Regions from separate parts of the Williamsia sp. DF01-3 genome, predicted to be linked through region 1. Evidence: predicted binding sites of a transcription regulator. Region 1 holds the regulator's gene; each other region holds the start of a gene.
What was found. Region 1 encodes LexA, which represses DNA repair genes until DNA is damaged. Its sites were predicted from a motif close to CGAACANNTGTTCG; they were not measured.
Positions count from the first base shown of each region.

Region 2: the regulator LexA is predicted to act here: its motif matches at 6,216-6,229, upstream of MVA47_RS07700 (HNH endonuclease signature motif containing protein).
Region 3: the regulator LexA is predicted to act here: its motif matches at 5,446-5,459, upstream of MVA47_RS26245 (HNH endonuclease signature motif containing protein).

Region 1 covers NZ_JALKFS010000005.1:2,853,891-2,863,782, forward strand. Annotated here, with positions in the region: gene dapF (diaminopimelate epimerase) at 1-648, shown strand, start outside; gene hflX (GTPase HflX) at 694-2,130, shown strand; gene MVA47_RS15590 (acyl-CoA dehydrogenase family protein) at 2,217-3,359, shown strand; gene lexA (transcriptional repressor LexA) at 3,467-4,186, opposite strand; gene MVA47_RS15600 (LysM peptidoglycan-binding domain-containing protein) at 4,409-4,930, shown strand; gene nrdR (transcriptional regulator NrdR) at 5,026-5,475, shown strand; partial or broken gene hrpA (ATP-dependent RNA helicase HrpA) at 5,507-9,354, opposite strand; gene MVA47_RS15615 (aspartate aminotransferase family protein) at 9,498-9,892, shown strand, end outside.
Region 2 covers NZ_JALKFS010000005.1:1,195,161-1,205,052, reverse strand. Annotated here, with positions in the region: gene glp (gephyrin-like molybdotransferase Glp) at 1-776, shown strand, start outside; partial or broken gene MVA47_RS07725 (phosphatidylserine decarboxylase) at 805-1,517, shown strand; gene MVA47_RS07720 (phosphatidylcholine/phosphatidylserine synthase) at 1,514-2,485, shown strand; gene MVA47_RS07715 (AAA family ATPase) at 2,538-4,769, shown strand; gene MVA47_RS07710 (hypothetical protein) at 4,786-5,310, opposite strand; gene MVA47_RS07705 (dihydrofolate reductase family protein) at 5,497-6,060, shown strand; gene MVA47_RS07700 (HNH endonuclease signature motif containing protein) at 6,291-7,841, shown strand; gene aroQ (gamma subclass chorismate mutase AroQ) at 7,878-8,480, opposite strand; gene MVA47_RS07690 (hypothetical protein) at 8,630-9,052, opposite strand; gene MVA47_RS07685 (Na+/H+ antiporter subunit A) at 9,330-9,892, shown strand, end outside.
Region 3 covers NZ_JALKFS010000005.1:5,190,930-5,200,821, reverse strand. Annotated here, with positions in the region: gene MVA47_RS26280 (NAD(P)-dependent alcohol dehydrogenase) at 1-280, shown strand, start outside; gene MVA47_RS26275 (YciI family protein) at 293-604, opposite strand; gene MVA47_RS26270 (SRPBCC domain-containing protein) at 624-1,157, opposite strand; gene MVA47_RS26265 (metalloregulator ArsR/SmtB family transcription factor) at 1,147-1,500, opposite strand; gene MVA47_RS26260 (VOC family protein) at 1,497-1,853, opposite strand; gene MVA47_RS26255 (crotonase/enoyl-CoA hydratase family protein) at 2,062-3,093, shown strand; gene MVA47_RS26250 (hydrolase) at 3,095-3,940, shown strand; gene MVA47_RS26245 (HNH endonuclease signature motif containing protein) at 4,105-5,319, opposite strand; gene MVA47_RS26240 (DJ-1/PfpI family protein) at 5,511-6,182, opposite strand; partial or broken gene MVA47_RS26235 (NADP-dependent oxidoreductase) at 6,234-7,252, opposite strand; gene MVA47_RS26230 (alpha-hydroxy-acid oxidizing protein) at 7,385-8,698, shown strand; gene MVA47_RS26225 (oxygenase MpaB family protein) at 8,695-9,582, opposite strand; gene MVA47_RS26220 (TetR/AcrR family transcriptional regulator) at 9,692-9,892, shown strand, end outside.

The DNA.
Region 1 (9,892 bases):
TCGATCGCGGAGATGTGCGGCAACGGTGTCCGGGTGTTCGCGCATTTCCTTGCCGCGCACGAGCTCGTGTCCGAACGCTCCTTCACTGTCGGGTCGCGCGCGGGTGCGCGTCCGGTGACGGTGCACGCTGTGACGGGTTCGTCGGCCGACGTCACCGTGAACATGGGCCCCGCCCGTCTCGGCGTCGACAGCAAAGCCCAGATCGACGGCCGGCGGTACGCCGGGGTGTCGGTGGATGTCGGCAATCCCCATCTGGCGTGCGTGGTCGACGGACTGACGCCAGAAGATTTGGCGGACATCGACCTGTGCGGGTCGATCACGTTCGACAACGCAGTCTTTCCCGATGGTGTGAATATCGAACTGATCACCGCACCGTTGTCCGCAGGCGTTGCGGACGCCGTGGACACGGTGGACGCCGAGATCACGATGCGGGTCCACGAACGCGGAGTCGGTGAAACCCGCAGCTGCGGTACCGGAGTCGTCGCCGCCGGCGCCGCTGCTCTGCGGTTCATGGAAAGGTCCGAGGGGACGGTACTCGTCAACGTTCCCGGGGGTCAGATCACGGTGACGGTCGATGACGAGAACACAACGCTGCGCGGCCCGTCGGTACTCGTCGGCGCCGGAGTGCTCAACGAGGGATGGCTCTAAAATCGGTATGCACCACACCTACCCGAGTGTCACCATGGTGATCTCATGACCGAAATCAACAAAGCCGGCAACGACCAGCGCGACGCGCCGACGATCGGCGAACTCCAACTCGACGAACGCAGTTCGCTGCAGCGCGTCGCCGGATTGTCCACAGAGCTCACCGACGTCACCGAGGTCGAGTACCGCCAGCTGCGACTCGAACGGGTTGTCCTGGTCGGGGTCTGGACGCAGGGCAGCACCACTGCGCAAGCCAATTCCAGTCTCGCCGAGCTCAAGGCCCTCGCCGAGACGGCAGGGTCGGAAGTTCTCGAAGGTCTCATCCAGCGTCGTGAGAAGCCGGATCCGGCAACCTATATCGGGTCCGGCAAAGCTCACGAGCTGCGTGAGATCGTCTTGGCCACCGGCGCCGACACCGTCATCTGCGATGGCGAGCTGACCCCTGCTCAGCTGACTGCTCTGGAAAAAGTGGTCAAGGTCAAGGTCGTCGATCGAACTGCGCTGATCCTCGACATCTTCGCCCAGCACGCGACGTCGCGAGAAGGCAAGGCGCAGGTCGCGCTGGCGCAGATGGAGTACATGCTCCCGCGGCTTCGTGGCTGGGGTGAATCCATGTCCCGGCAGGCGGGTGGCCGTGCCGGCAGCAATGGCGGCGTGGGACTGCGCGGACCCGGTGAGACGAAGATCGAGACCGACCGTCGACGGATCCGCGAACGCACAGCGAAACTGCGGCGCGAGATCCGCGAGATGAAGACGTCACGAACCACCAAGCGGGCCAAGCGAAAGCAGGCTGCCGCGTCAGCGGTGACCATCGTCGGGTACACGAATGCCGGCAAGTCGAGTTTGATCAACGCGCTGACCGGCTCGGGCGTGCTGGTCCAGAACGCCCTGTTCGCAACCCTCGATCCGACAACCCGTCAGATGTCCCTCGAGGATGGCCGTGAACTGGTCATCACCGACACCGTCGGATTTGTCCGGCATCTGCCCACCCAGCTGGTCGAGGCCTTCCGTTCGACCCTCGAGGAGGTTGCCGACGCCGATCTGCTCCTGCACATCGTTGATGGTTCGGACCCGGTTCCGACCGACCAGATCATGGCGGTGCGGAAGGTGATCGAATCCGTGCTCGTGGAGGAGAAGGCAACGGCTCCTCCCGAACTGCTCGTGATCAACAAGATCGATGCCGCCGACCCGCTGGTACTCGCGCAGCTGAAAGGATTGTTCCCGACAGCCGTGTTCATCTCGGCGGCCACCGGCGAGGGCATCGACGTACTCCTCGATCGCATCCGGGAGTCGGTGGCCAGGAATGACGTGCACGTCAGCGTCCGGGTGCCGTATGAGCGTGGCGACCTCGTGTCGCGGATCCATGCCGAGGGTGACGTATTGACCGAACGTCACGAGCCGGACGGGACTGCGATCACCGCCACGGTGCCCGCCGCGCTGTCGCGCCAGCTGGCATCTCTGGCCATCCCGGAGGCGGCCGAATAGCGCTCCGAACTGCAGCTTTGGGCCAGATGTAGAATCCGGTTACAGTTGGATATCCAACCAATGCCACCTGTAATGGAGACCTGACGATGGAACGCACCCTTTTCGAGCCCGAGCACCTTCTCTTCCGCGATTCGTACCGGAGCTTCCTCGAACAGCACGTGGCACCGAACCACGAACGCTGGGAAGAGCAGAACCTGGTGGACCGGGATGTCTGGGTCGAAGCAGGCAAGAACGGATTCCTCGCGGTGGAGGCTCCCGAGGAGTTCGGCGGCGGGGGAGTCGACGACTTCCGTTACAACACCATCATCGACGAAGAGACCGTCCGCGGCGGCTACAGCGGTATCGGCTTCGCGCTGCACAACGACGTGGTGGCTCCGTACCTGCTCGACCTCTGCAACGACGAGCAGAAGGCACGTTGGCTGCCCGGCTTCGTCTCCGGTGAGCTGATCACCGCGATCGCGATGACCGAGCCCGGCACCGGTTCCGATCTGCAGGGCATCAAGACCAACGCCAAGAAAGACGGCGACAACTGGGTGCTGAACGGCTCCAAGACGTTCATCACCAACGGCATCAACGCCGACCTCGTCATCGTGGTGGCCCGCACCGACCCTGAGGCCGGTGCGAAGGGGTTCAGCCTGCTGGTGGTCGAGCGCGGTATGGAGGGATTCGAACGCGGCCGCAATCTCGACAAGGTCGGGATGAAGGCGCAGGACACCGCCGAGCTGAGCTTCGACAACGTCAAGGTGCCCGCCGAGAACTTGCTGGGCGAGGAGGGCATGGGCTTCATCTACCTGATGCAGAACCTTCCGCGGGAGCGCCTGTCGATCGCTGTTGTGGCGGCCGGCGCCATGGAGTCGGTTCTCGAGACGACAATCCAGTACACGAAGGACCGCAAGGCATTTGGCCGCCCGATCGGTAGCTTCCAGAACTCGCGGTTCCTGCTCGCCGAACTGGCGACGTCCACCGCTACCACCCGTGTGTTCGTCGATCGGTGTATCGAACTGCTCAACGAGAAGAAGCTCACCGTTCCGGACGCGGCGATGGCGAAGTACTACGCCACCGAGAACCAGGTCCACCTCATCGATCGTTGCCTGCAGCTGCACGGCGGCTACGGCTACATGCGTGAGTACTCGGTGGCCAAGGCCTTCCTCGATTCACGAGTTCAGACCATCTACGGCGGCACCACCGAGATCATGAAGGAAGTCATCGGCCGAAGCCTCGGCGTCTGAGTACGAGTTTCAGAACTACGCGAAGTGGGGTGCACCGGAAGGTGCACCCCACTCGTGTCTGCGTAGTCTCCGCGTCTGCCCGGTTACCGAGGATGTTGCCGGACGCCTCAGAGGCGCCGCATCACCGTGACAACTTTCCCCAACACCACGGCGTTGTCGCCGGGGATGGGGTCGAACACTGGGTTGTGCGGCATCAGCCACACCGCATCCTTGGTGCGTTTGAACGTCTTGACGGTCGCCTCCCCGTCGATCATGGCCGCAACGATGTCGCCGTTGTCTGCGACATTCTGCTGCCTGACGACCACCCAGTCGCCGTCACAGATGGCGGCATCGATCATCGACTCGCCGACCACTCGCAGGAGGAACAAAGATCCTTCCCCGACAAGCTCTTTCGGTAGCGGGAACACGTCTTCGACGGCTTCCTCGGCCAGGATCGGCCCGCCGGCCGCGATGCGGCCGAGGACCGGAACGAACGTCGGTGTCGGCAGGGATTCGTCGGGGACCTGGACCTGGCCGGCAGCCGTGGCCGGATTGAGGTCGGTGTCCTGGATGTTGACCGCCCGGGGACGGTTGTTCTCGCGCTGGAGGAATCCTTTGCGCTCGAGGGTTCGGAGCTGATGAGCGACCGACGACGTGGAGGTGAGGCCGACAGCATCACCGATCTCGCGGATGGACGGGGGATAGCCGCGTTCGCGGACCGACGCCCGGATCACCTCCAGCACGGCTTTCTGGCGCGGGGTCAGCGACCCCTCGGCCAGCGGTTCGGAAGTGACCACCGTCGCGGCCGCCGCGTCCGGCGGCGTCCGGGTGTCTGTCGTATCGGCCATCAGGTCCTCCAGTTCGTATGGTGTCCGGCCAAGGTGTCGTAGCTGTCGAGAGAGGTAAACGCACACGTTGTTCGTTGGATTATGGGGATCACGCTAATGCAATCTGTCACAACTCTCAAACATTTGTTCGATTGGGCGTGGCGTGTGTCGGACCACCGTGATACAACTCGAACAATCGTTCAATCGAACGAGTGATCGAACTGTTGACCCGAGGATCGAACAATGACTGCAGCCACCACCATCAGCCGCCCGGCCGCTGAGCGGCCCCGTCGCCGCCTCGCCCGAGTCGGTGGGCCCGTCGCCTCCGATCAGTACACCCGCACGGCGCGAGCGCGTGTCGACAGTACTCGTCGGCCGGCCGACCGCAGGCTCGCCGCCGACCGCCGTGTTGTGGTTGGCTGCGCCGAGCCGGGCAGTTCCGCACCGACGGTCGCCGTCGAGCGCGATGTGTATTTCCGCCGACGTGCCTGGGCCGGGGCCGCCGTGGTCGGAATCGGCCTGATGATGCTCGTGTTGTTCCTCATGTTCTTCGGCCGGGTGGTCGAGAGCGGTGCCGCTCCGGCGAACACCGGGACCGCTGTCGTCCATGTGCAGTCGGGAGAATCGTTGGGCGACATCGCCTCTCGAATCGCACCCGAGATGCCGACCGAAGCGGTGGTGGAGAAGATCATGGACCTCAACGCGATGAGCAATTCAGCGTTGTCGCCGGGGCAATCCCTGGTGACGCCGATCTACGCGCGGTAGCCGCAGTGTTGGGGCAAGCAATCGGCCGGGCGGTATCCTCTACAACAGAGTGTCCGGTCATTCCGACGGGGCCGCTGACGTCCGAGGAACCCTGCATGCACTGCCCGTTTTGCAAGAACGAGGACACGCGGGTCGTCGACTCACGGGTGGCCGACGAGGGCCAGGCGATTCGTCGTCGGCGGGCCTGCTCGCAATGCGGACGGCGGTTCACCACGGTGGAGAGCGCAGTCCTTGCGGTCGTCAAACGCAACGGTGTCACCGAACCTTTCAGTCGCGAGAAGGTGATGAGGGGCGTGAGGCGCGCCTGCCAGGGCCGCGCGGTAGACGATGACCGTCTGCACCTGCTCGCGCAGCAGGTCGAAGAGGCTGTCCGCGCCTCAGGATCGGCCGAAGTTCCCAGCAACGAAGTGGGCCTGGCGATCCTGGGCCCGTTACGGGATCTCGACGAGGTCGCTTACCTTCGTTTTGCGTCGGTGTATCGCTCGTTCGACTCAGTCGAAGACTTCCAAAAAGAGATCGACGATCTGCGAGCCGCCAGACCCTGACGGGTTTCGTCCGGCATGTCGTGCCGCCGGATCAGCGCAGTTCCCGGATGGCTTTGATCGCCCGTTTCTCCGACACGGGATACGCAGTACGCAGGTGCTGTGCGAACAATCCGACTCTCAGTTCTTCGACGATCCATCCAGCTTGCTCGTTGACTGCGTCCCGCCGACCGGGCGGAACGTGTCGCAGGTGATCAGTCCACGCCGACACCACCCGGTCGATGGCAGCCATCGCCTGGGCATCGCGAGCGGCGCCTGCCGGGAGCTGTTCGAGTCTCGACCTCGCAGCATCGAGGTAGCGGGGGATCTCCGCGAGGTGTTCGTCGCGTGTCGCAGAGACGAATCCGTCGAACAACAGCTCCTCCAGCTGGTCCCGCACGTCGTCGGCGGCGATCGATCTACCGGCCGCGGTAATCGCCGTGCGTAGGGGCGCCACGCGGGTCAGGATCGTCGCCACCCTGCGTAGTTTGTCCGTTGCCCTCCCGGCTACCTGGCGGGCCACATTCTCCCGAAGTGCAGCGAATTCGCTTGGCGTCCAGACATTTGGCGGGTTGGGCACAAGGTCCACCACGGCAGCCCGAACGCAGTCGGCCAGAAGAGCGGCGGTGTCCGGGTAGGGGCTCTGACTGAGTGCGAGTCTCTCGGCGGTGCTCAGTGTCGATGTCACCGACGGTCGTAGTGGCGGAACGCTGGAGACGATCATCTCGACAACAGCGTCGTACATGTTCGCAGCCTGCTCGGCCTGGGTGGGCACGGCGACCACCGTGAAACCACTGCCTCGGCGGGTCAGCGCAGGATAGCTTGTGATGTCTTGCCCAGCAACAGAACTGCGCAGTGTACGGCTGATGTCTCCGAAGGTGTCAGCGGTCCACGTGGTGGCCACAGGTCGGGATGCGGTGCCGGCCTCACTCTCCAGAGCCGCGCGAGATCTACCGGCCAGTCGATCCTGGAGTTCGCGCAGCGACTGGAACGTCCGAGAACTTCGCCGTCGGTGGTGACCGCGGTGAAGGTCATACGCAGGTGGTCGGGGAGTGCGGCAAGTCGTAAATCTGATGCTGCGACGTCGACTCCCGTGCGCGCACGGATCTCAGCGGCCACCGCCTCGGTGAGAGGCTTGCTCCTCGGTGTCACCGACTCCAGTATTTTCGCGGCCAGGTCGGGGGCCGGTCCCACTTGCCGCCGTAGGGATTTCGGCAGTGTGCGGATCAGCTCGGTGATCAGTTCCAAGCGCATACCAGGGACCAGCCAGTCGAATCCAGAGGGCCGGGCACGCACGAGCAGCGACAACGGGATGAGCACACTCACGCCGTCATCGACGGTGCCGGGCTCAAACCGGTATCTCAAGGCGTAACTCGTGTCTCCCTGACGCCAGTGGTCGGGAAACCCGGCCGGGTCGGTGGCGGCAGTGTCGGCCACGAGGTCGGCGGGATCCAGATCCAGCAAGGTGGGGTCAGCTTTGCGTGCGGTCTTCCACCACGTGTCGAAGTGTCTGCCCGACACCACTTCTCCGCCGATATGACGGTCGTAGAAGGCGAAGAGCTGGTCGTCGTCGACGATGACGTCGGTGCGCCTCACCCGGTGCACCGACTCCTCGGCGTCCTCGAGCAACGCGCGATTGCGGTGGAAGAACGGGTGCTGTGTACGCCAGTCGCCCTCCACGAGCGCGTGGCGGATGAACAACTCGCGGGCAACCGCGGGATCGATCGAGCCGTAGTTCACCCGTCGTTTGGTGACCAACGGGACGCCGTAGAGGGTGACCCGCTCGTAGGCCATGGCCGCTGAGTGTTTCCCGGACCAATGAGGCTCACTGTACTGACGTTTGACGAGGTGCCCGGCCAGGCGCTCGGCCCATTCCGGTTCGATGCGGGCGGCGGTACGCGCCCAGAGCCGAGAGGTCTCCACGATCTCGGCCGCCATCACGAACCGTGGTGGTTTCGAGGAGAGATGAGATCCGGGGAAGATCATGAACTTCGTGCCGCGAGCGCCCAGGAACTCCTTGGCGTCTCCCTCGCGGACGCCGATCTGGCTGAGCAGACCAGACAGGATGGATTGATGAATCGATGCCGCCGATGGCGATTCATGGTCGGGTGCGGTCACCGTCGCAGGAACCGACCACCCGAGGTCTTTGGCGATCCGGACGAGCTGCGCGTGCAGGTCTCGCCATTCGCGGATTCGCAAGCTGTGCAGATACTCTCGACCGCACCGCTTCCGGAACTGGTTCGACGACAACTCCGAGCGGAGCTCGTCCAGGTAGGTCCACAGATTTAGCAGGGTCAGGAACTCCGACCCCGGAGCGGCGAAGCGCGCATGCGAGGCATCGGCTGCCTGGCGATGCTCGGCCGGCCGCTCGCGTACGTCCGGAATCGACAGTGCGGCCGCCAACACGAGCATCGGGCCGACCACGCCCTGTTTGTCGGCCTCGACCAGCATGCGCGCCAGTCGCGGATCGACAGGTATGCGAGCGAGTGATCGTCCGATCGGGGTGAGTCGGCGTACGGGGTTTTCTGCCGAGGCAGGTTCGAGCGCCCCGAGTTCGTCCAGTAGTTGCTGGCCGTCTCGGATCGCACGCTGATCCGGCGGCTGTACGAACGGGAACCGACCGACGTCGCCGAGCCCGAGAGAGGTCATCGTCAGGATCACCGACGCGAGGTTGGTGCGCAGGATCTCTGGCTCGGTGTACTCGGGTCTGCTCTCGAAGTCCTCTTCGCTGTAGAGCCGGATGCACACGCCTGCGGCGACGCGGCCACACCGCCCCGCCCGCTGCCGTGCGCTGGCCTGCGAAATCGGCTCGATCGGCAGCCGCTGTACCTTGGTGCGCGTGGAGTAGCGCGACATCCGGGCGGTGCCGGCGTCGATGACGTAGTGGATTCCCGGAACGGTCAGCGATGTCTCGGCGACGTTGGTGGACAACACGATTCGCCGCCCTCGGTGACTGGAGAACACCTTGTGCTGGTCTGCCGCGGACAACCGGGCGAACAGCGGGACGATCTCGATGCCACGGGATTCAAGGTGCGCAAGCGATTTCGCGGTATCGGTGATCTCGCGTTCGGTGGGCAGGAACACCAGGATGTCGCCTGGGCCGTGAGAGCACAGCTCGTCGACGGCGGCCCCGATGGCCTGTAGCTGATCGAGGTCGGCTTCGTCCTCGTCATCGACCACGAGTGGGCGATAGCGGATTTCCACCGGATAGGTGCGGCCGGACACCTCGATGATCGGCACCGGTGCGTCATCGGTCGCGAAGTGGTCGGCGAACCGGCCGGGTTCGATGGTCGCCGAGGTGATGATGATCTTCAGGTCGGGGCGGCGAGGCAACAGTTGCTTGAGGTAGCCGAGGATGAAGTCGATGTTGAGGCTTCGCTCGTGGGCCTCGTCGATGATCAGGGTGTCGTAGTCACGGAGCATTCGGTCCTGGGACAATTCACGCAGCAGAATGCCGTCGGTCATCACCTTGACCAGCGTGTCGTCGCCTGCCTTGTCGGTGAAGCGCACGGAATATCCGATGACGCCGCCGAGTTCGGTCCCGGTTTCCTCGGCGATCCGTTCGGCAACCGACCGCGCAGCGAGTCGGCGAGGCTGAGTGTGACCGATCTTGCCGGCCAGTCCGCGCCCCAGCTCGAGACAGATCTTGGGTAGCTGTGTGGTCTTACCGGAACCGGTTTCACCGGCGACGACAACAACTTGATGCTCCGAGATCGCCTCGGCGATGGCATCGCGGGCCTCGGACACCGGCAGTTGCGGCGGGTAACTGATCGTGGGGACGAGCGCGCGCCGGCGCTCGATCACGGCCGGATCCGGCCGGTCGGTGCGAGTGGAGCGGCTGGTCGGACGTCGTCGCCGTTTACGCCGGGCGGACTGTTCCGGCTGGTTGGACGAAGTCGACATAACTGATCAAGCCTACCTGAGCGGCGGATCCGGCAATGTCGGGCGGACCCGTGTCCCCGCTCCCGGCGCGCCCGAACACGGATTGACACGAGAGTGGCTGCGGCCCCGGAGGAAACCAGGTGGACACCAGGCATGATGTTCACATGACAGTCTCAACTTCTGCCGGTCTCTGGCACGGATTCGCCGACATGGGCGCGGTGAGCACCACGGGACCCTTCGTGGTCACCAAGGGTGAAGGCGTCCACATCTGGGACGACAAGGGGAACAAGTATCTCGACGCCACAGCAGGCCTGTGGTTCACCAACGTCGGGCACGGACGCACGCAGATCGCTGACGCGGTGGCGAACCAGTTGAGCACACTGGCGCACTACTCCGGCTTCGGTGACATCACTTCCGACGTCACGGCGGCGTTGGCCGACCGTCTGTCCGGCCTCGCTCCGGTACCGGGGAGCAAGGTGTTCTTCACCTCGGGCGGTAGCGATTCGATCGATTCGGCCGTCAAACTGGCGCGCCGCTACTGGCATGAGATGGGCAGGCC
Region 2 (9,892 bases), 1.7 Mb from region 1:
TGCACGCACCGCAGTTGGGTTTGCTGGCCGCCCTCGGTATCGCCGAGGTCGCTGTGTTCGCGCCGCTGCGGGTGCTGGTCCTGTCGACCGGAAGTGAGCTGGTGCCCGCTGGGACGCCGCTACAGTACGGACAGATCTACGAGTCCAACGGCGCGATGCTGACGGCCGCGGCCATCGAGGCGGGGGCGATCTCCGAACAGGTGCACTTCGTGCCCGATGACGTCGGCCAGTTCCGGGCACGACTCGACGAGTACGTCGACGGCGCGGACGGTACCGCCGTCGATCTCATCATCACCTCGGGCGGCGTCAGTGCCGGCGCGTACGAGGTCGTCAAGGATGCGCTGGTAGGTCACGGGGTGGAGTTCGCCAAGGTGGCCATGCAGCCAGGCATGCCGCAGGGTTGCGGCACCTATACGAGTTCGGGGGGCACGGCTGTCCCGATCATCACCCTGCCGGGCAATCCGGTGAGCGCTCAGGTGTCCTTCGAGGTGTTCGTCCGGCCGGCCCTGCGCGCAGCCATGGGCCTGCCCGCCTCGCGGCGCACCACCACCGCGTCGGTCACCGAACCGATCACCTCCCCCAGAGGCAAACGCCAGTTCCGCAGGGGTGAACTCACGATCGCCGACGGTGTCGCCTCGGTGCGACCCATCGGGCCACCGGGTTCACATCACCTGGCGTTCATGGCATCGGCAAACGCGTTGCTCGACATTGCTGCGGACACCGACAGGGTCGAGACCGGCGCCGACGTCGAAGTGCTGATCCTGGAGGACAGCTGACCGATGAGCACCTGCGACAATTGCGGCCATGGCCAGACGACCCAGACCCACTGAACCCGAGAGTGTGACCCGCCTGGCACATTTTGCCGACCTCGTGCGGGAAACCGTGCCACCGATCCACCGAGCCGGTGTGCCGTTCGTGGCGGCGGGCGCCGCCGTGGCCCTCGCCGGCCGACGTCACGGCTGGATCCGGACACCGGCAACCGCAGCCACGCTTGCCACCGCCGCGTTCTTCCGTCACCCGAGCCGGGTGCCTCCGAACGCTGCCGGAGTTGTGGTCGCGCCGGCCGACGGACAGGTCGCGTTGGTGGACCATGCCGCGCCACCGCACGAGCTCGGGCTGGGCGACACCCCCGACCACGCGTGTCGATCTTCCTCTCGATCTTCGACGTACACGTGCAACGGATCCCGATCGCCGGCACGGTCGAGTCGGTCGAGTACCGGCCGGGCAAGTTCGTCAGCGCCGACCTCCCCGATGCAAGCGCCGAGAACGAGCGCAACTCCATGCTGATCCGCACCGCCGACGGCACCGAGTTGGTGGTGGTGCAGATCGCCGGGCTCATCGCCAGGCGCATCGTGTGTGAGGCCCGACCCGGAGATCTGGTGACGCTCGGCGACACCTATGGCTTGATCCGGTTCGGTTCACGCGTGGACGTCTACCTGCCCGAGGGCACCCGCCCGCTCGTCGCCGTGGGCCAACGCGCCGTCGGCGCGGAGACCGTGTTGGCGCAGCTGGGATGAAAGAGTCCGTTCGCAAGGATCCTGGCCGAAAGGAACCCGTCCGGAAGGACCCGGTCCGCCGGTCCGGCAGCCGGGTGGTGCCGGCAGGGAGTTCCCGGCGCCGGCGCCGTCCGAGCCGCGCCGGAACGCTGAACACCGGCAAGCTCCTCGTTCCGTCGGCGCTCACCGTCCTTGCCATCTGCGCCGGCCTGTCGGCCACCAAGTTCGCTCTCGATGGCCGAATCCACCTGTGCGTTGCGATGATCGCAGCTGCGGCACTGCTCGACGGCCTCGACGGCCGGGTGGCCCGCCTGCTGGGGGCGACCACGCGTATCGGGGCCGAACTGGATTCTCTCGCCGACGCCATCAACTTCGGGGTGGCCCCCGCGCTGACCCTCTACGTCCTCCTGCTCGAGGGCAACGACGTGGGATGGCTGCTGTCGCTGATCTATTGCTGCGCAATCGTTTTGAGGTTGGCGCGGTTCAACACACTGATCGACGAAGACGACACGCCGCAGTACACCAAGGACTTCTTCGTGGGTGTGCCCGCTCCCGCCGCCGCTCTCATCGCGATGTTGCCCATCGCCCTCGAAGAGCAATTCGGAATGGGTTGGTGGACCTCGGATGCAACCGTCGGCACATGGATGACCATCACTGCGCTGCTGGCCGTCAGTCGTCTGCCGACCGCGTCCCTCAAGTCGTACGCGGTGCCGCCGAACGCGTTGGTGCTGGTGCTCATCGGTGTGGCCCTGTTCGCCGCCGCGCTGCTGACCTACCCGTATCTGCTCATGGTGGTGGCGATCGGTCTCTACCTGCTGCACATCCCGTTCGCCTGGAGAACCAAGCGATGGGTGGCCAGCCGACCGGAGACCTGGGACTTCCACCCCCGGGAACGCCGGGCCGAACGACGCGCCATCCGGCAAGTGCGGCGCGGCAGGCCGACCAAATCGTCGGCCCGTCTCGGCCTGCGCCGCCCCGGCGACCAGTAACGGGTAGCGAGCACCAGCCCGCGCCGATCGCCGCAGACGGTAGTTTTGCCCTGTGACTCCCGCATCTGCCGCGTCTCCGCAATTGACGCTGACCGCCCGGCTCAACCTCTCGGCGGCCGAGGCGCGCCGCGGCATCGTCAGGGTGCACCCGGAGGTCCTCGCCGCGTTGGCGCTGCGCGAGTGGGACGGGGTGGCCGTGATCGGCTCGCGTACCACCGGCGCGGTGATCGCCGCCACCGATGCGTCCGCGCCCACCGGCATCGCGCTGCTCGACGAGCTGACGCTGTCCAACGCGGGCCTGAAGTCCGACGCCCCGGTGGTGTTGTACCCCGTCGTGGTGCACGGCGCTACCCGCGTGATGGTGCGCGGTTCGCGGCTGACCGCCGATTCGGTGGACGAGACCACCCTGCGGCGCGCACTCCTCGGAAAGGTGGTGTCGGCCGGAGATGTGGTGTCGCTCTTGCCGCGCGACCTCGGTCCCGATTTCGCGACGTCCGACGCCACTCGTTCGCTGGCGACGTCGGTGGGCATCACCTGGACCAACGAACTGCTCACCGTGGTGGACGCCGACCCATCCGGCCCGGTGAGCGTGCAACCGAACACCGCGGTGCTGTGGGCTGACAAGAGCGCCGGACTGCCGACGACCGCCGAGGCGGCCACCAGTGCATCCACCCGGCACACACCGGCCAAGGCGACCGTCAGTATTGCTCCCCCGGCTCGGACCGTCGACGAACTCGTCGGCGTCGACGCACAGGTGGACAAGCTGACCGAATGGCTCGGCCTCGCCCTCGACAACCCGGAGTTGCTCACCGCCCTCGGCGCGCAAGCGCGACTCGGTGTGGTGCTCACCGGCCCACCCGGGGTCGGTAAGGCAACTGTCGCCCGGGCCGTGTGCGCCGGGCGAGCTCTGGTCTACCTCGACGGCCCGGTCACCGGCGCGCTCGAGGCATCCGGGCGGCTCGCTGCTGTCAAAGATGCAGTCAGTCAACTGGTGTCGGCAGCGTCCGAGACGGGCGCGGTGTTGCTCATCAGCGATGTCGAGGCACTGCTGCCCGCCGAGGCAGACCCGGTCTCGGCGCTCATCCTCGACGCACTTCGTACGGCGATCACGGCTGACCGGGTGGCTCTGATCTGCACCAGTTCGGCGCCCGAAAACCTCGACCAACGTCTCCGCGATCCCGATCTCTGCGACCGCGAGTTGTCGATCGGATTGCCCGACAACAAGATCCGGCGAGGTCTCCTCGGCGCGCTCCTGGAGTCCGTGCCCACCGGAACCATCGACCTCGGCGCGATCAGCGCTCGCACACCCGGTTTCGTCGCCGCCGACCTCGCCGCCCTCACCCGCGAGGCCGCGCTGCGGGCAGCTGCCCGCAGCGCCCGCGACGGCGAGCCACCTACGCTCATCGAGGCCGATCTGCTCGGCGCGCTGGAAGTGATTCGGCCGGTATCCCGGTCGGCATCGCCCGAGGTCGCGGTCGGCAGCCTGACGCTCGACGAGGTCGGCGACATGGTGGAGACCAAACAGGCACTCACCGAGGCCGTGCTCTGGCCGCTACAGCACCCGGACACCTTCACCCGGCTCGGCGTCGACCCACCCCGCGGCGTGCTGCTCTACGGTCCTCCCGGATGCGGCAAGACCTTTGTGGTGCGCGCGCTCGCCGCGTCCGGACAACTCAGCGTGCACAGCGTCAAAGGTGCTGAGCTGATGGACAAATGGGTCGGGTCATCAGAGAAGGCGGTCCGCGACCTGTTCGACCGGGCACGCGAGTCGGCACCATCGCTCATCTTCCTGGACGAGATCGACGCCCTGGCCCCACGCCGCGGTCAGTCGTCGAACTCAGGTGTCGGCGATCGGGTGGTCGCGGCACTGCTCACCGAACTCGACGGGGTCGAACCGCTACGGGATGTGGTGGTACTCGGCGCGACCAACCGTCCCGATCTCATCGATCCAGCGCTGCTGCGTCCCGGCCGTCTGGAGCGGCTCGTGTTCGTGCCGCCACCTGATGCCGATGCCCGCGCTGCGATCCTGCGGACGTCGAGCAAGTCGGTACCACTGGCAGAAGACATCGACCTGGACCAGCTGGCCGCAGGCCTGGACGGATACTCGGCCGCCGACTGCGCCGCACTGCTCCGAGAGGCTGCTCTGGCCGCGATGCGACGGAACATCGACGCGGCCATCGTCACCGCCGAGGACGTCGGGGTGGCGCAGGACAAGGTTCGGCCGTCCCTCGATCCGGCCCAGGTGGAGAACCTGCGTCAGTACGCCGAAAAGCGTGGAGCCTGAAGCTCTTTTGCGCCTCTCAATGCGCCATCGACGGCGTCTTGGACAGCGACGTCGTAGATGCGGTGCGATGCCGGCGCGCGGCCAGGGCGGTACCGACGAGCAGTCCGAGCACCGGCAGCGCGACGAAGACCACGCCCCGCGAGAGGGTGGTGCCATGGCCCGCGGTGTCCTGGAACACCAACTGCTGGGGAATGAGCCAGACCGCACCCGCGGCCCCAGCGCCTCCGGCCGTGCACCCCGCGATGAGCAGACCATCGCGTACTCGCGGGGTCACCAGCGTGTTCGCCCGCTCGAGAAGACTCTGTACCGCCAATCCCGCCAGCCCGAAGGTGGCCCCGAAGATGTAGGGCAGCCACCAGATCACGTCGGGTGTGTCCACCGACTGGTACTGGCCTGGGGCCTGCACCGGAGCACGCTGGTGCCCGTTGTCGGTGACAAACCATGCGCCGGCCGCCACCACACCGGCGCACAAGCCGATCAAGCCGGCCCAGTCCCACAACCGATACACCTCGACCTCAGGCTGATTTGACGCTTTCACCACCTCAGTATTGTCGAGGCATTCTTAATTCGCTGGCGAACACGGCGGCGGAACAAGGGGTGCACCGGCGCCGCGTGTCTCTTCTCGCGTGATTCCTCTGCAATTCGTGTCGATTTCCGGTTCTCTCGTTCGACGTAGGGATGAGAACAGCTTCGGCACGGGCCGAGGCACCCATCACGGAGGTTTGTCATGCGCACATTGATCGTCACCGCATTCGTCTCGCTGGACGGTGTCATGGAAGGACCGGGCGGCGAGCCCGGGTATCGCAATTCGGGGTGGACCTTCAAAGATGTCGAGTTCGACGAAGCTGCCTACGAGATCAAGGGGCGCGAGCAGGAGGCGACCACAGCACTACTGCTGGGCCGCACGTCGTACGAGGCGTTCGCTCCGATCTGGCCGACCATGGACGAGTTCGCCGAGTACAACGCGATGCCCCGATACGTCGTCTCGACAACACTCGAGAAGGACGACCCACGTTGGCCGGCCACGATCCTGCGGTCGGTGGATGATGTGGCAGCACTTAAGGACACCGAAGGTGGCCCGATCGCCGTGCACGGCAGTGCAACCCTCGGGCGCGGCCTCGCCGACGCGGGTCTTGTCGATCGCTACCACCTCTTGGTGTTCCCCCTCCTACTCGGAGCCGGGAAGCGGTTGTTCAGCGAGGCCGACAAAGACACCACCAAGCTCAACCTGGTCGAGCACGAGGTGTACGGCAACGGCATCCAGAAGCAGATCTTCGATGTCGTGCGGTAGTTCGAGACGACAACCGTTGTAGAGCAACACCTTTCGCAGCTGTGAAGGTCCGCCGCGGTGTAGCGCAATCAAACGCAGGACTTTTGTTCGCCCGCAGGTGTTGCAGCACCTGCAGACGAACACAAAGCCTGCATGGATTTAGAACCCGTCAGACCCGAACACATGTTCGACAATGCCCGATTCTGTTGGTAGACTTGGTGAAAGGGGTTCGAGGGCTGGGGGGCTTGTCGATGACTGATTCGGTGACGGTGGATCCACCGTCAATGCCGGTGTTGGTGGGGTTGTATCGCGATCTTGATGCGCTGCTGCAGCGGATTGCTGGGGCGTCGTCGGCTGATGTTGATGATGTGCAGGTTGCTGAGTTGGTGCGGGTGAACGAGAGAGTGGTTCGGGCACTGACCTTTCAAGGCCTTCGGCGGTTGCAGGAGGTGAACGACCGCGGCTTGTTTCGTAAGGCTGGTCATTCCACGTTGCACCGGTTCGTGATGAGTGAACTGCGGGTCTCTCGTGGTGATGCCTCCTCGCGGTTGAAAGCACTCGATGCGGCCGGTGAGTTGTTGTCGATGCAAGGTGAGGCGCTGCCCCCGAAATGTCCGGCCGCGGCCGAAGCATTGGCCGAGGGGGCGATTGGGTTGGCGCACATGGATGTGATGCTCAAAGTGCGCGACAAAATCCCGCACAAATCAGCGTCGGAAGTGTATGACGTGGTCGATGCCTGGATGACCGACAACGCCCGCACCCTGGGGCCCACTGAACTCGAAGTCTGCGGCCGGGAAGTCCTTGCGCGGGTCGATCCGGACGGGACACTCACCGATGACGCCGACCGCAAACGCAACCGGGGTCTGTCCGACGGTGCGCAGGGGTTGGACATGATGGCCAAAATCAGTGGCAACCTCGACCCAGCTACGTTGGCGCTGTTTCGCACGGTGATGGACGTGTGGGCAGCACCGGGAATGAACAACCCCGACGACCCCAACTCACCTGTGGGGGCGGTGCACGACCCGACCATGGATCCAGCGGTCATCGAGGCCGCGGCCGGGCGCGATACCCGTTCGCGTGCCCAACGTCAACACGATGCATTCAAGGCGATCCTGAAGACGATTCTCGAGTACAAGCTGTTGGGTACTTCCCATCGTGGCCTGCCGGTGCAGGTCATCATCACGATGAGCAAACAACAGCTTGATGAGGCTGCGGGCATCGCCCATACCGCCTCCGGAGTTGATGTACCCGTGAAAGATGCGTTGGAGTTGGCCGCCCGCTCGGAGTGGTCGTTGGCGGTGTTCGCCAACCACTCCGCGGACGTTCTCTACTTCGCCCGGGCCAAACGCACCGCCCAGCAAGGCCAGCGGATGGCGTTGTTCGCCAAAGACCGAGGCTGCACCAGCCCAGGTTGCCGCAACCCCATCTCCTGGACCGAAATCCATCACACCACCGCCTGGGCCGATGGCGGACACACCGACATCGACGAGCTGGCCCCGGCGTGCATCCCGCATCACGCGATGATCGGACCCGGCGAGGACCAGTGGCAAACCATCATGCTCCGCGACGGCCCCGACGCCGGCCGAGTGGCGTGGATCCCACCCACATACATCGACCCTGATCAACAACCACGGATCAACCGGGCCCACCACACCGACCACACCATCGAGGCGGCATGGCAAGAAATCATCACCGAACGCCAAGCGGCACTCAACGAACGCGAAGAACGCATGCAACAGCAACGAAATGCTCCACCAAATGTGGGTTCCGAATCAGACGACGAAGCAACGCATCTCGAATAGCAACCTCGACACGGTCGATCCGACCGCACACCTATCTCAGCAAATATGTTGCACTGCAACCCGCATTGCCGTCACGATGCTAGGAATCATTGCGGGATCGCCGGCATCGGCGATGACCCGTGCAGCGGTCGGACCGCTTGCCGCGACTACCGACAGTTGGCAGAACTGCGGTGAGGTGTTCGCCGACCTCACTCCGGCAAGGTCGGTCAGGAGGCGTGACGAGATGCTGTCGAGCTTGGTCCGTAGATCCGACAGCGGCGGGTTCGGGATGGACAACTGCGCTTGGTCCGAGAGGGTCCATGTGGAGTGATACGCATATTGAACACCGGTCGCCGCCTGAACCTGATCGGTGAAGAACGCAGCCACCCGCGCTCGATCCAGCCCGTGAGCGTCCGCCGAGTCCGACGCGGCCTGGATGACCGTAGCCGCACGAACAGGGTCGTTGATCGGGCTGCCGGAGTGCCACTTAGACTGGGCGACCTCATGGGCCACGATCAGACGGTCACCAATAGTGTTGACCAGCTGGACGACTCGATCATGGCCTACCGGCGTCGCATGAGCTGTTGGGCCCGCCAACACCGCACCGACCGCGGCCAACGACATCACCAGGAACGACGCAACGATTCGTACTGCCCGCATTCTTCCTCCGACCCGTCCAGCCCAATTCCATGCGACCGTACTCGCCGAGACCGGGCCGAGCGTTGCGAATTGCCACACGCCGATCCTTCAGCCGTCGGCCCATTTACTGCGATCGCCGGACCGGGGCGCGCGACGACCGATGAGCAGTGTCAGCGTTGCGACACGAGATAGGTGATCGATGTCGGGCCGCTCGGTGAGCCGGCCGTGGTCCCGATCACCACCGTGTAGCGCTTGCCGTCTTTGTCGGCGCCATAGCCGGCGACGGTCTGGCCACCCTCCTGCCGCCGGAACTCCTCGGAATACCCCGCGTCGGTCAGGACCTTGCCTGCGTTGTCGAAAGGATTCCCAGCGTCGGGCTTGCCGGCGACGGTGAGGTTCCAGCCCTCCTGCGCGGTCCCGCCCGCGGCGAGTATCGAACCTTCGATCAGCGGTACCTGATCCGGGAAATCTTGCGGCAGATTCACCGACCCGACCGTGGTCGATTCAGCGTCCTCGCTCTCTCCGCCGCACGCTCCCAACACCAGCGCAAGACCCGTGATCATCAGCACCAGAACCACTCGCACCCGACTCATGCGAACAGAGTAGGGGGTGGGGTCCCGTTGTGCCCGATCGGCTGCGATCTTGTCGGGAACACCAACTTGTCCGCTTTGCGGTGACCAGCGGCGAGAGGCGACCTCGGTGGCCGCCTCATCCCCGAATACGGCACCTAGCAGCAGCAACGGTAGACTGGGTGACAACAAACCGGAGCTAATCCGTCTTCGGTGAACGGTCGCAGGCATTGTTCGGTGTGCCTGTCCCCGTTGTCACGACCCACCCGACACCCCGCCCATTCGATCGACGGAGTGCCTCTTGATCGCAGTCTTGGCCGCCTTGGCCATCACGGCTGTGCTGGCCCCTGCGATCATCACCGCCCTGGGCAGGCGTGGCTTCTACCTCCTCGCGCTCGCACCGCTGGGCGGCCTGGTGTGGGTGGTGCTCAACTGGCCCGACGACGAACACGGCGTCCGGACGGAATCCTTCAGCTGGGTCCCCGCCCTGCAGATGAACATCGACTTCCGCTTCGACACGCTCGCGGCCGTCATGTCTGTTCTGGTGCTCGGGGTCGGAGCCCTGGTGCTCTGTTACTGCGCCGAGTACTTCAGCGAGGTGCGTCGTCGGGTTGCCGGCTTCGCGGCCGAGATGGTGGCGTTCGCCGGCGCGATGTTCGGGCTGGTCATCAGCGACAACATGCTGGTGCTCTACATCTTCTGGGAACTGACCACGGTGCTGTCATTCCTGCTGGTCGGTTTCTACGCCGTCCGCGCGACGAGCCGCCGAGCCGCCACCCAGGCCCTGCTCGTGACCACGGCCGGTGGACTCGCGATGCTGGTCGGCATCGTGATGCTGGGCGAGAAAGCCGGCTCCTACCTGTT
Region 3 (9,892 bases), 2.3 Mb from region 1:
GGCGGCGCTGCGTACGCGAGGCCAGTTGGGCATCGTCGGCCTGGGTGCTCCGACGGCTGAGCTCCCCGTCGGACTCGTGATGGGAAGAGGGCTGTCGATCCGGGGCATCGTCGAGGGCGACAGCGTGCCGCAGACCTTCATCCCCGAACTGGTCGATCTGTACTCACGCGGAGACCTACCGCTCGAAAAGCTGATCACGCCTTACGCTTTCAGTGACTTTGACAGCGCGTGGCAGGCAGCGAGGTCGGGTTCCGTTGTGAAGCCGGTCCTGACGGTGTGATCCAGGCGCCGGTCAGCCCGCCGTGTCATCGCGGCCGATACCGACGGGCATCGGCAGTATCTCGACGCGCGCAAGACCTGAGGTGATCGCGGGATCGGCGGCGCTGATCGCCCGCACCTCGGCCTCGGAGTCGGCGCGCACCACCCCCAGACCCCAGTTGCCTGCCGGGTCGACGACGGGCCCGAAGATGACCGCGGTGCCGTCGGACATCAGCTCCGACCAGTAGGCGCCGTGCCGGCTCATGATGGCGACCTCGTCGTCGGACATGTCGCCGGGGCCGAAACCAGGTCGAGGTGGAATGAGTTTGTACACGAAGTGGGTCATGAGGATGCCCCTCCCGGTTTCAGGTGAGTGATGATTCGATGACGGCGACCGAGGCCGCAAGGGCGGTGGCCCAGCCACCGGAGTATGCGCCCGAGCTGTAACCGCCTGGCGCAGCGCAGTCTTCGCGGAGTTGCTCCTCGCTGAGCCGTTCCCAGCCGCGGTGTTCCACTGAGACCCTGATGAGTGCAGGGCCGAGGGCACTGAACGCCAGCTCGACTTCGGTGGGCTCGGGGGTGTTGAGCCACGTCATGACAAACCGGCTCGGCGGTTCCCACACTTCGAGCTGACCCCAGTCGGCGGTGGTGCCGTCGTCCCAAGTCTCGTAGACGCGACCGCCGGTGTGCTCCTCGATGGTGACGCTGCGGGCGCGGTCGCCGCCGATCGACATGGGCTGCAGGGGCCACCACACCCCGATGGTTCGGACGAAAGTGGTGAAGACGTGGTCGAGATCGCTGCGCACGGTGGTCGATTGGCGGATCGGGGGACGCCGCAGGGGGAGCGCCGAATCGCTGCCCGGCCGGGTGGACTGGTTGGTCTCGCGTTCAGCCGGCACGGTTCACCTCGTCGCCATCGGTCAGTCCGCGCTCGGCCTCCACCAGTTGCCGCGCGACGTCGAGAGATGACGCCCACATGCCGTCGAGCATGTCTCGGAGTTGGTCGATGCCTTCGGGACGGGTGCGGTACATGCGCCGGGTTCCTTCACGCCGCTCGGTGAGCAGTCCCGCGTCCTTCAGCACCGTGAGGTGCTGAGAGATCGCGGTACGGCTGACCTCGAAGCGCGCCGCGATCTCGCCGGCCGCGAGCTCTTCACCGGAAACGAGTTCCAGGATGGCGCGCCGGCGGGGCTCGGCCATCGCACGAAGGGCTTCGTCGACGCCGGGCTGTTCTGCGGTCATGTCCAGAGCCCGATGGTGTTGCCGTCGGGGTCGGCGAACATCGCGAAGCGGCCGTACCCGTCCGGTAGGTCGGTGGGAGGTACGAGGGCTTTGCCGCCGAGGGCTTCGGCCCGGTCGAGCGATGCCTGCAGGTCGTCGACCCGCATGTACACGCTCACGCCGCCTGGCTCGGCCTGGTCGGTGACGGCGCCAATGCCGCCGCCGACCGCCTCTTCGCCTGCGCCGGTGTCGACCAGTGAGTATCCGGGACCCTGGCTCTCGTCGATGGTCCAGTCGAACAGTTCGCGGTAGAACGCGGCGAGGCGGGTGGGGTCGTGCGATGTGATCTCGAAGAACGCGACCGGTGCTCCCATGGTGACTCCTTGTATGTCCGTTTGTCGTCTTTGGCTAACGTTAGCAACTGCTGACGCATCAGACAAGGCCTAGTTCATGGTTTCGAAGCGTCTGTGGCCGACCGGCCACCGCGCCGCCGTGTGCAAAAGAGCGCCGTCAGTGAGTTGGCATCGCCCATACTGGCCGTGGTCCCACGCACGTGGGCTGTGCGCATGAGGGAGGCGAAGGCTGATGGCTGATGATGACCACTCCGGGATTCGGCCGGCCGCGTGGCGTGAAGGCCTTGCAGAGGGCGCGGATTCCCTGTTCGCCGGACGGGAACGGGCCGAACCGGACGCCGAGTATCGAACCCTCACCTACGAGGTCACCGACCGGATCGCGCGGATCACCTTCAACCGGCCCGAGCGGGGTAACGCCATCACGGCCGACACTCCGGTGGAATTGGCGGCTGCCGTCGAGCGCGCGGATCTCGACCCACGAGTGCACGTGATGGTGGTGTCCGGACGTGGCAAGGGTTTCTGTGGTGGTTACGACCTGTCGATCTTCGCGGAGAACGGCGGGAATCCGTCAGACGGTCCGGACGCGGCTGCAGGTACCGTACTTGACCCGATTGTGCAGGCGCGCAACCACAATCCTCATGGCACATGGGACCCGATGGTCGACTACGCAATGATGAGTCGATTCAACCGGGGTTTCGCCAGTCTCCTGCACGCCAACAAACCGACGGTGGCAAAACTCCATGGATTTGCGGTTGCCGGCGGAACCGACATAGCGCTGTACGCCGACCAGATCATCTGCGCCGACGACACCAAGATCGGCTACCCGCCGACCCGAGTCTGGGGAATTCCCGCGGCGGGCATGTGGGCGCACCGCCTCGGAGACCAACGGGCCAAACGGCTTTTGTTCACCGGTGACTGCCTCAGCGGAAAACAGGCCGCGGAGTGGGGACTGGCCATCGAGGCGCCGGAGGCGGACCGCCTTGACGAGCGCACGGAGGACCTGCTGGAACGGATCTCGCGGATGCCGATCAACCAGCTCATCATGGCCAAGTTGGCGATGAACAGTTCGCTGCTCTCGCAGGGTGTTGCCAATTCGACGATGGTCAGCACTGTCTTCGACGGCATCTCGCGACACACTCGCGAGGGCTACGCATTCCAGATGCGTTCGGCAACAGTCGGATTCCGCGAGGCGGTACGCGAGCGCGACGAACCGTTCGGCGACTACAAGCGCGCCCAGTTCGACAAGCCCGGAGATTCCTGATTTGTCCGCGCGCACCACATCCGGAGACCCCTGGTTCTGTGTCAACTGCGCCAACGAGTATGCGCCCGCTGACGATCCGCCTGCGGAGTGCCTGATCTGTACTGATGAACGTGAGTTTGTCCCGCCGGGCGGTCAGCAGTGGGCTCGGCCGGCCGAACTCGACGAGCGAACCATCGACTGCAGCGAGGTGGAGCCCGATCTGCTTGCCATCACTCTGGATCCGCAAGTGGGTATCGGGCAACGAACCTTCCTGATCCGAACACCGGCTGGAAACCTGCTGTGGGAACCGCCTGGGTACATCGATGAGTCGTTGGTCCGGCTCATCAGGTCCCACGGAGGCATTTCGGCGATCGCGTCCAGTCACCCTCACCTCGTGGGAGCCAGTGTCTCACTGAGCCACGAGTTCGATTCGGTGCCTGTCTATTTCAACCAGGCCGACGCGACCTCATTGACCCGCTCCGACGACGTCATACGGTTCTGGACCCAACGTCAACCCGTGTTCGGCGGCATCGAACTGGTGCAATGCGGCGGTCACTTCCCTGGCAGCTCTGTGCTGCTGTGGCCGGATGGCGGCAACGGCAGTGGAGCGATCTTCGTCGGTGACACCCTCATGGTCGGCGCGGACAGACGCAGCGTCTCGTTCATGCGCAGCTACCCAAATCTGATCCCGCTGCCCCCGCGCCTGGTCCGGAAAATCGAGGCGACGGTTATGGCGTTGCCGTTCGACCGGATCTACGGAGGATTCGACGGACAGGTGATCGAGTCGAACGGTCCTGCGATTGTTCAATTTTCGGCCGACCGCTACGTCGGCTGGGTCACCGACGAACTGCGCGACAGAAGCGAGTGACACCGCGAGCTCCCTACGTTCCTGAGGGCGTAGCCCCTCACACTATGGAGTTGTCAATGTGCCTGCGCGTTCTCGGCTGTGCCGAGTGAGGCCAGGTGGAGCGGTCTGTAAGTCGTCATTCGTGTTGCAGGTGAACGAAGGTGCACGCTGCAGTGGACCGTGAGTCAGGCTGCGAGGGTGAGGGTTCGGCGGTTGTAGGCCGGTCGTGGTTGTCGGGTGGGGTCGATGTCGGCGGGTGGGATCAGCCAAGGGTGCCCGTCGGTGCCCATGGTGATGTCCCAGTCGGTGTGGTGCACGGCCCGGTGGCAGGTGCGGCACAGTAGGCATCCGTTGCTCAGGGTGGTGGGGCCGCCGTCAGCCCAGTGCACGATGTGATGACAGTCCGACCAGGTGGCCGGCGCCCCGCATTTGATGCAGCAGGTATCGCGAAGCAATATCGCTTTCCGCACAAGTCCGGTGAACAAACGCTTGGGTGGACTCAAATCGATCGGCACCTGCTGCCCGTCCAGGGTGATCGAGGTGATCGCCGCATCACACGCGGCTGCTGCTGCGGTCGCTTCGGTGACCGGGCCCATCCACCGCAACACCGCTCGGTCGGGATGATCAGCGGGAACAGTCACCATCACTTCGGTTCTCGGTGTCGACACGAAACCCTGCCCACCGCCGCCACAATCAAGCAGTTGGTGCAGGGCATCAGCGCGTCGTTGCGTCGGTGTGCGGGTATCTGCGCTCCCGTCGGGTTCGGGTCGGGGCCTGGACCACACGTCGAGCGCGGACATCATCTTTTCCCCGGTCACCGCATCAACATCAAACCTGCCCGACAATCGGCCATCGTCAGTGATCACGTAGTCCACAGTGTTCAACGAGGCGTCTTCGGCGGCCGGCACCCCACCCTGTTCTCCGGCGACCTCATTACCCACCGTCCGGGCGATCCGGCCGATCTCCGCGGGCGGTGCACCAGAGAACGCATGAGCCAAAAGTTTTCCCTCGACCTCACACCGGAAGTCGTCACTCATCACACCCACCACGCGGCCACGAACGTGGCCGACACCCCGGACTATTGCGTCGACGTGCTCGGCGGACAGGAATCCGTCCCGAAAGTATCCGACTGTACGGTCCAACCCCTCCAGGCCGGTGCCGATGCGTAGCCACCGTGCCGCCGCGCCCGGTGCGGCACCGTTGGCCTGCAACACCTTCAACGTGGTCGACCCCAGACGTTTGGCCACACCCAGGCGGTCGATGATCACCGCACCGGCCGCCAACCGCGCCTCCACAGCATTACGCACAGTGATCAGATCTTTCACCACCGCCACCACCCCGGCCGGATCATCCGGAAACTCCACCCCGACGACCTCATCAACCAGATCAACAACAGCCATCACCACACCCCCTCCAAGACAACAACACTGAGACAACATTGGGACAGCCGATCACAATGGTGGCGTAGTCACACGTATCTCAGAATCAGGTCTTGCGGACGATCAGCTGCCACCAACCTACCAAATCGAACACATATTCGATAGTCATCTGTTTGGATGACCTGCAGGCTCGGCATTCGGGTAAGCCAAACCTATTCGCGCCCAAGCACCTTCGCGATCAACGGCAGAAGTTCGGTTCGCATCTTCTGTTTCATGTCGTCGACAAAAGCCGGGTCAGCAGTAGTCGGCGACCCCGCGTCGAAAGGCGGTGCCGGGTCGTACTCGATCATCAGCTGGATGCGGCGTGCCACATCCTCGCCGAAGATGGTTGCGGCGACCGTCAAGGCGAAGTCCATTCCGGAGGTCACGCCGGCTCCGGTGATCACGTTGCCGTCTTGGACAACTCGCTCACCGACGGGTTCGCATCCGAACTCGCTGAGCATCGACATCGACGCCCAATGGCTTGTCGCCCTCTTTCCCGCGAGTAGACCGGCTGCCGCAAGGGTGAACGAGCCGGTGCACACCGAGGTCACCCATCGAGCGCCGGCCGCCTGTGTGCGTAGGAAGTCAAGCGCAACAGCATCTTCGAACAACTCGAACGCTCCTCGCCCACCGGGGACGAACAGCAGGTCGGCCTGTGGCGCCTGGTCAAGGGTGACGGTCGGAACGATGCTCCAACCACAATCGGTGGTCACCGGTTCGAGGTTGTGCCACGCCAAGTGGACGTCTGTGTCGGGGAAGTGTGAGAAGACCTGGGCGGGGCCGGTCATGTCCAGCTGCGTGACGTTCGGGAAGAGCAGCACGACGATCTGCAGTCTGGTCATGACCGACCCTAAACCAGGGTCACCGCCGATAGGGCTGTTCGGGTCCGACTCTCACTCGGCTACTCGCACCAGCGCCTTGCCGAAGTTGCGGCCACTGAGCAGGCCGCGGAATGCCTCGGGCACGTTGTCCAAGCCGTCGGTGATGTCTTCGCGGTACTTCAGCGACCCATCGGCCACCCACTGTGTGGCCTCCTCGAGGAAGCGAGGCATCTGCTCGGCTGCGAACTCGGTCTGGATGAACCCGCGGATGGTCAGGCTCTGGGTGAGCACTGCGCCCATCAACGCACCGGACCGGTCCGGGCCTTCCGGGGCCGACGTCAGGTTGTAGTTGGCAACCAGGCCACACACGGGAATGCGTCCGTACAGGTTCATCCGGGGCAGCACCGCGTTGAAGACCGCGCCGCCCACGTTCTCGAAGTACACGTCGATGCCATCGGGGTCGCGGCCGCGAGCTGTTCTTTGAAGTCGTCGGCACGGTGGTCGATGGCCGCGTCGAAGCCGAGCTCGTCCTTGAGGTAAGCCACCTTGTCTGGTCCGCCGGCGATCCCGACCGCACGGGCGCCCTTGAGCTTGGCGATCTGCCCGACCGCTGACCCGACCGGGCCGGCAGCTGCGGCCACCACCACTGTCTCGCCCGGCTGCGGCTTTCCGATGGTCAGCAGCCCCGCGTATGCAGTGAAGCCGGGCATGCCGAGAACGCCGAGTGCGGTGGACGGCGAGATGGCCTCCGGATCGAGCTTGCGGAGGTATTTCGCCTGCTCAATTGAGTGGGTGCGCCAGCCGGCGTACCCGAGCACCACGTCGCCCGGCGCGAAGTCGTCGACGGTCGAGGTGAGGACGCGTGAGACCGTGGCGCCCACCATGGTGTCGCCGATCTCGACCGGTGCGGCGTACGACTTGGCCGCACTCATCCGGCCACGCATGTAGGGGTCCAGCGACAGATACAGGGTTTCCAGCGCCACCTCGCCCGGCCCCGGTTCGGCGAGATCGAAGTCTTCGAATCGGAAATCGGAATCCTTGGGTTCGCCGTGTGGGCGTGCTGCCAGGACGATGCGGGTGCCGTTGGTCATGTATCTCCTCGTCGAGAATCGTTGCGGTCTCCCTCGTCAACAGCCGAGGGCGACCGTGCTGTTCCGTCTGCTGCCGGATGTGAGGCAACTCAAGTCACCATCGTCGCTCATCTGGCCCGCTACGGTGGGCCGATGAGCAGCAACAGGCGACCGGCGTCCGATCTTTCCGGCCGGGCTCGACAGAACCAGATCTACACCGACGGCGTCTTTGGGCGAAAGCCCAAGGTACCCACCAATTTCGACGATCTGGAGCGCGCTGCCAAGCGCAAGATGTCCGCCAAGGCGTGGGCTTATGTCGCCGGTGGAGCGGGTGAAGGCAGCACCATGCGGGCCAACCGCCGCGCCCTCGACAGCTGGGCGATCGTTCCCAGGATGCTGCGCGACGTCTCGGTACGGAGTCTGTCCACCGAGCTGTTCGGACAGCAGTTGCCGGCACCGATCCTGTTCTCCCCGGTGGGTGCGGGCGGCCTGGTCTTTCCGCAGGCCGACGTCCACATCGGCCGGGCCGCCGCCGAACTCGGCGTCCCGTACATCTTCTCCAGCCAGGCCAGCGCACCGATGGAGAGCACTGCCGCGGCGATGGACGAGGTGTCGCCCGGGGCGCCCCGCTGGTACCAGCTCTACTGGTCAAGTGACGAGCAACTGGTGGACAGCTTCCTGCAGCGCGCCGAGAAGTGCGGTGCGGCGGCCATCGTGGTCACGCTCGACACCACCATGCTGGGCTGGCGGCCGCAGGACCTGAACCTGGGCTCGCTGCCGTTCGCGCAAGGGATGGGCATCGACCAGTACACCTCTGATCCCCGCTTCATCGACATGGTGCGAGCTCGTATCGCTGCGGCCGTACCCGGCCCCAAGCCCCAGGTGACGGTCGGCGCGATCAAGTCCCTGGTGTCGATGGCGAAGAACACCCCCGGCAGCGTGCTGGCCAACCTTCGCTCACCTGTGCCCAGGGAGTCTGTGCAGACCTTCCTGGAGACCTACTCGCGTCCCTCGCTCAACTGGACGGACATTGCCGGGCTGCGCGAGCGGACGTCGCTGCCGATCGTCTTGAAAGGGATCCTGCACCCCGACGACGCACGGCAGGCCGTCGACGCCGGGGTGGACGGCATCCTGGTCTCCAACCATGGCGGCCGGCAGATCGACGGATCCATCGGCTCGGTCGAATCGCTCACCGACGTGGTGGCCGCAGTTGACGGCAAGGCGAAGGTGCTGCTGGATTCGGGCATCCGCGGCGGCGCCGACGTCTTCAAAGCGCTGGCTCTGGGTGCGGACGCGGTGTGTATCGGACGTCCGCACATGTACGGACTCGCGCTGGCCGGATCGGCAGGTGCGCGAGACGTGGTCGCCAACATCATCGCCGAGCTCGACCTGACGCTGGGACTGTCCGGGAACACCAACACCGCCGACTTGTCGCCGGCGGTGTTGAAGAAGGTGCGACTCGACTAGATGAGTTTTCGGCCGGTCCGGATCCGACGGCGGACGTCCCACAGGTAGGCGTTGAACGGGAATGCGCGCATCGGTTCGGGCAGTCGCGTCACAACAAACCGGACGATGCGATTGTGCAGGTCGAAGAGTTGTTGTTGCCGCGGTGTCCACTCGAGGCCCATCTTCTCGCGGAACTCGGGTGGCAGGAACCCGGTGGTGAGGAACAGGCCGAAGTCGCCGATCAGCATGGACACCGGCTTGGGCAAGAACTCGAACTTGGCGATGCTGATCAGCAGTTCCCGGATGGTGTCGTCGATCTCGAGCTGCGCGACCGTCCCATCCCAGTACTCCTGGAAGTCGGCGCGTGTGGCCGGCCACATCTCGCGCGGCATCTGCAGAGTGGTGCCCATGAGAGCGCCCTGCTGGTATGCCTCTTCGGTGATCGCCGAGGGGTCGCCGTAGAGAATCTGCATGTCTTCCCAGCCCTTGTACAGGCAGGCGGCAACCCACAACTGCAGGCGGGGATCAAAAGCGTTGTATTCGACCGGGCTCGACTCGGTGGAACGCACCTGCGCGTGTGAATGGCCGACGGCTTTGCGGTACGCTTTGCGGTCTTCCGGGGTGCCGTTCACCGCGACCGCGAGGTACGACAGCGTGGTGCGGCCCCGCTTGATGGGGTGCTTGAACAGGTTGCCGCTGTCGACCTTGCTCTCCGCGACGCCGTATCCGACCGCAGGGAGTCCAAGTTGCATGATCACGTTGGCGGCCCCGGCGAGAGCCGAGATGCCCGGCATGTCCAGCAGGTCGCCCGGTGCGCTGTCGGTCTCTGCGCGATTTCGGGTGCGGATGGGCTGCGGCATGTCGATGGACAGGGCAGCCGTTCCGTCAACGGTTCCAGACGTCATTGTCGGCCTCCAAGGTTGCTTCTGATAACAACCGTTATCTCTTTCGTATTGAAGCTGCGATCGGACCGAAAGTCAATCGTCGTTAACCGAAGGTGGAAAGATGAGGCCCATGGCAGATCCTTTGCGCCCATATGGCGGCGAGAATGGAGCTGACCGGGTCAAACGTCGCCGGGCAGCGCTGATCGAAGCTGCGCTCGAGATCCTCGGCTCGGCCGACGGGGTGGCGATCAGTGTGCGCGGGGTGTGCCGGCAGGCCGGACTGACCGCGAGATACTTCTACGAGAGCTTCGAAGACGTGGACCAGTTGGTG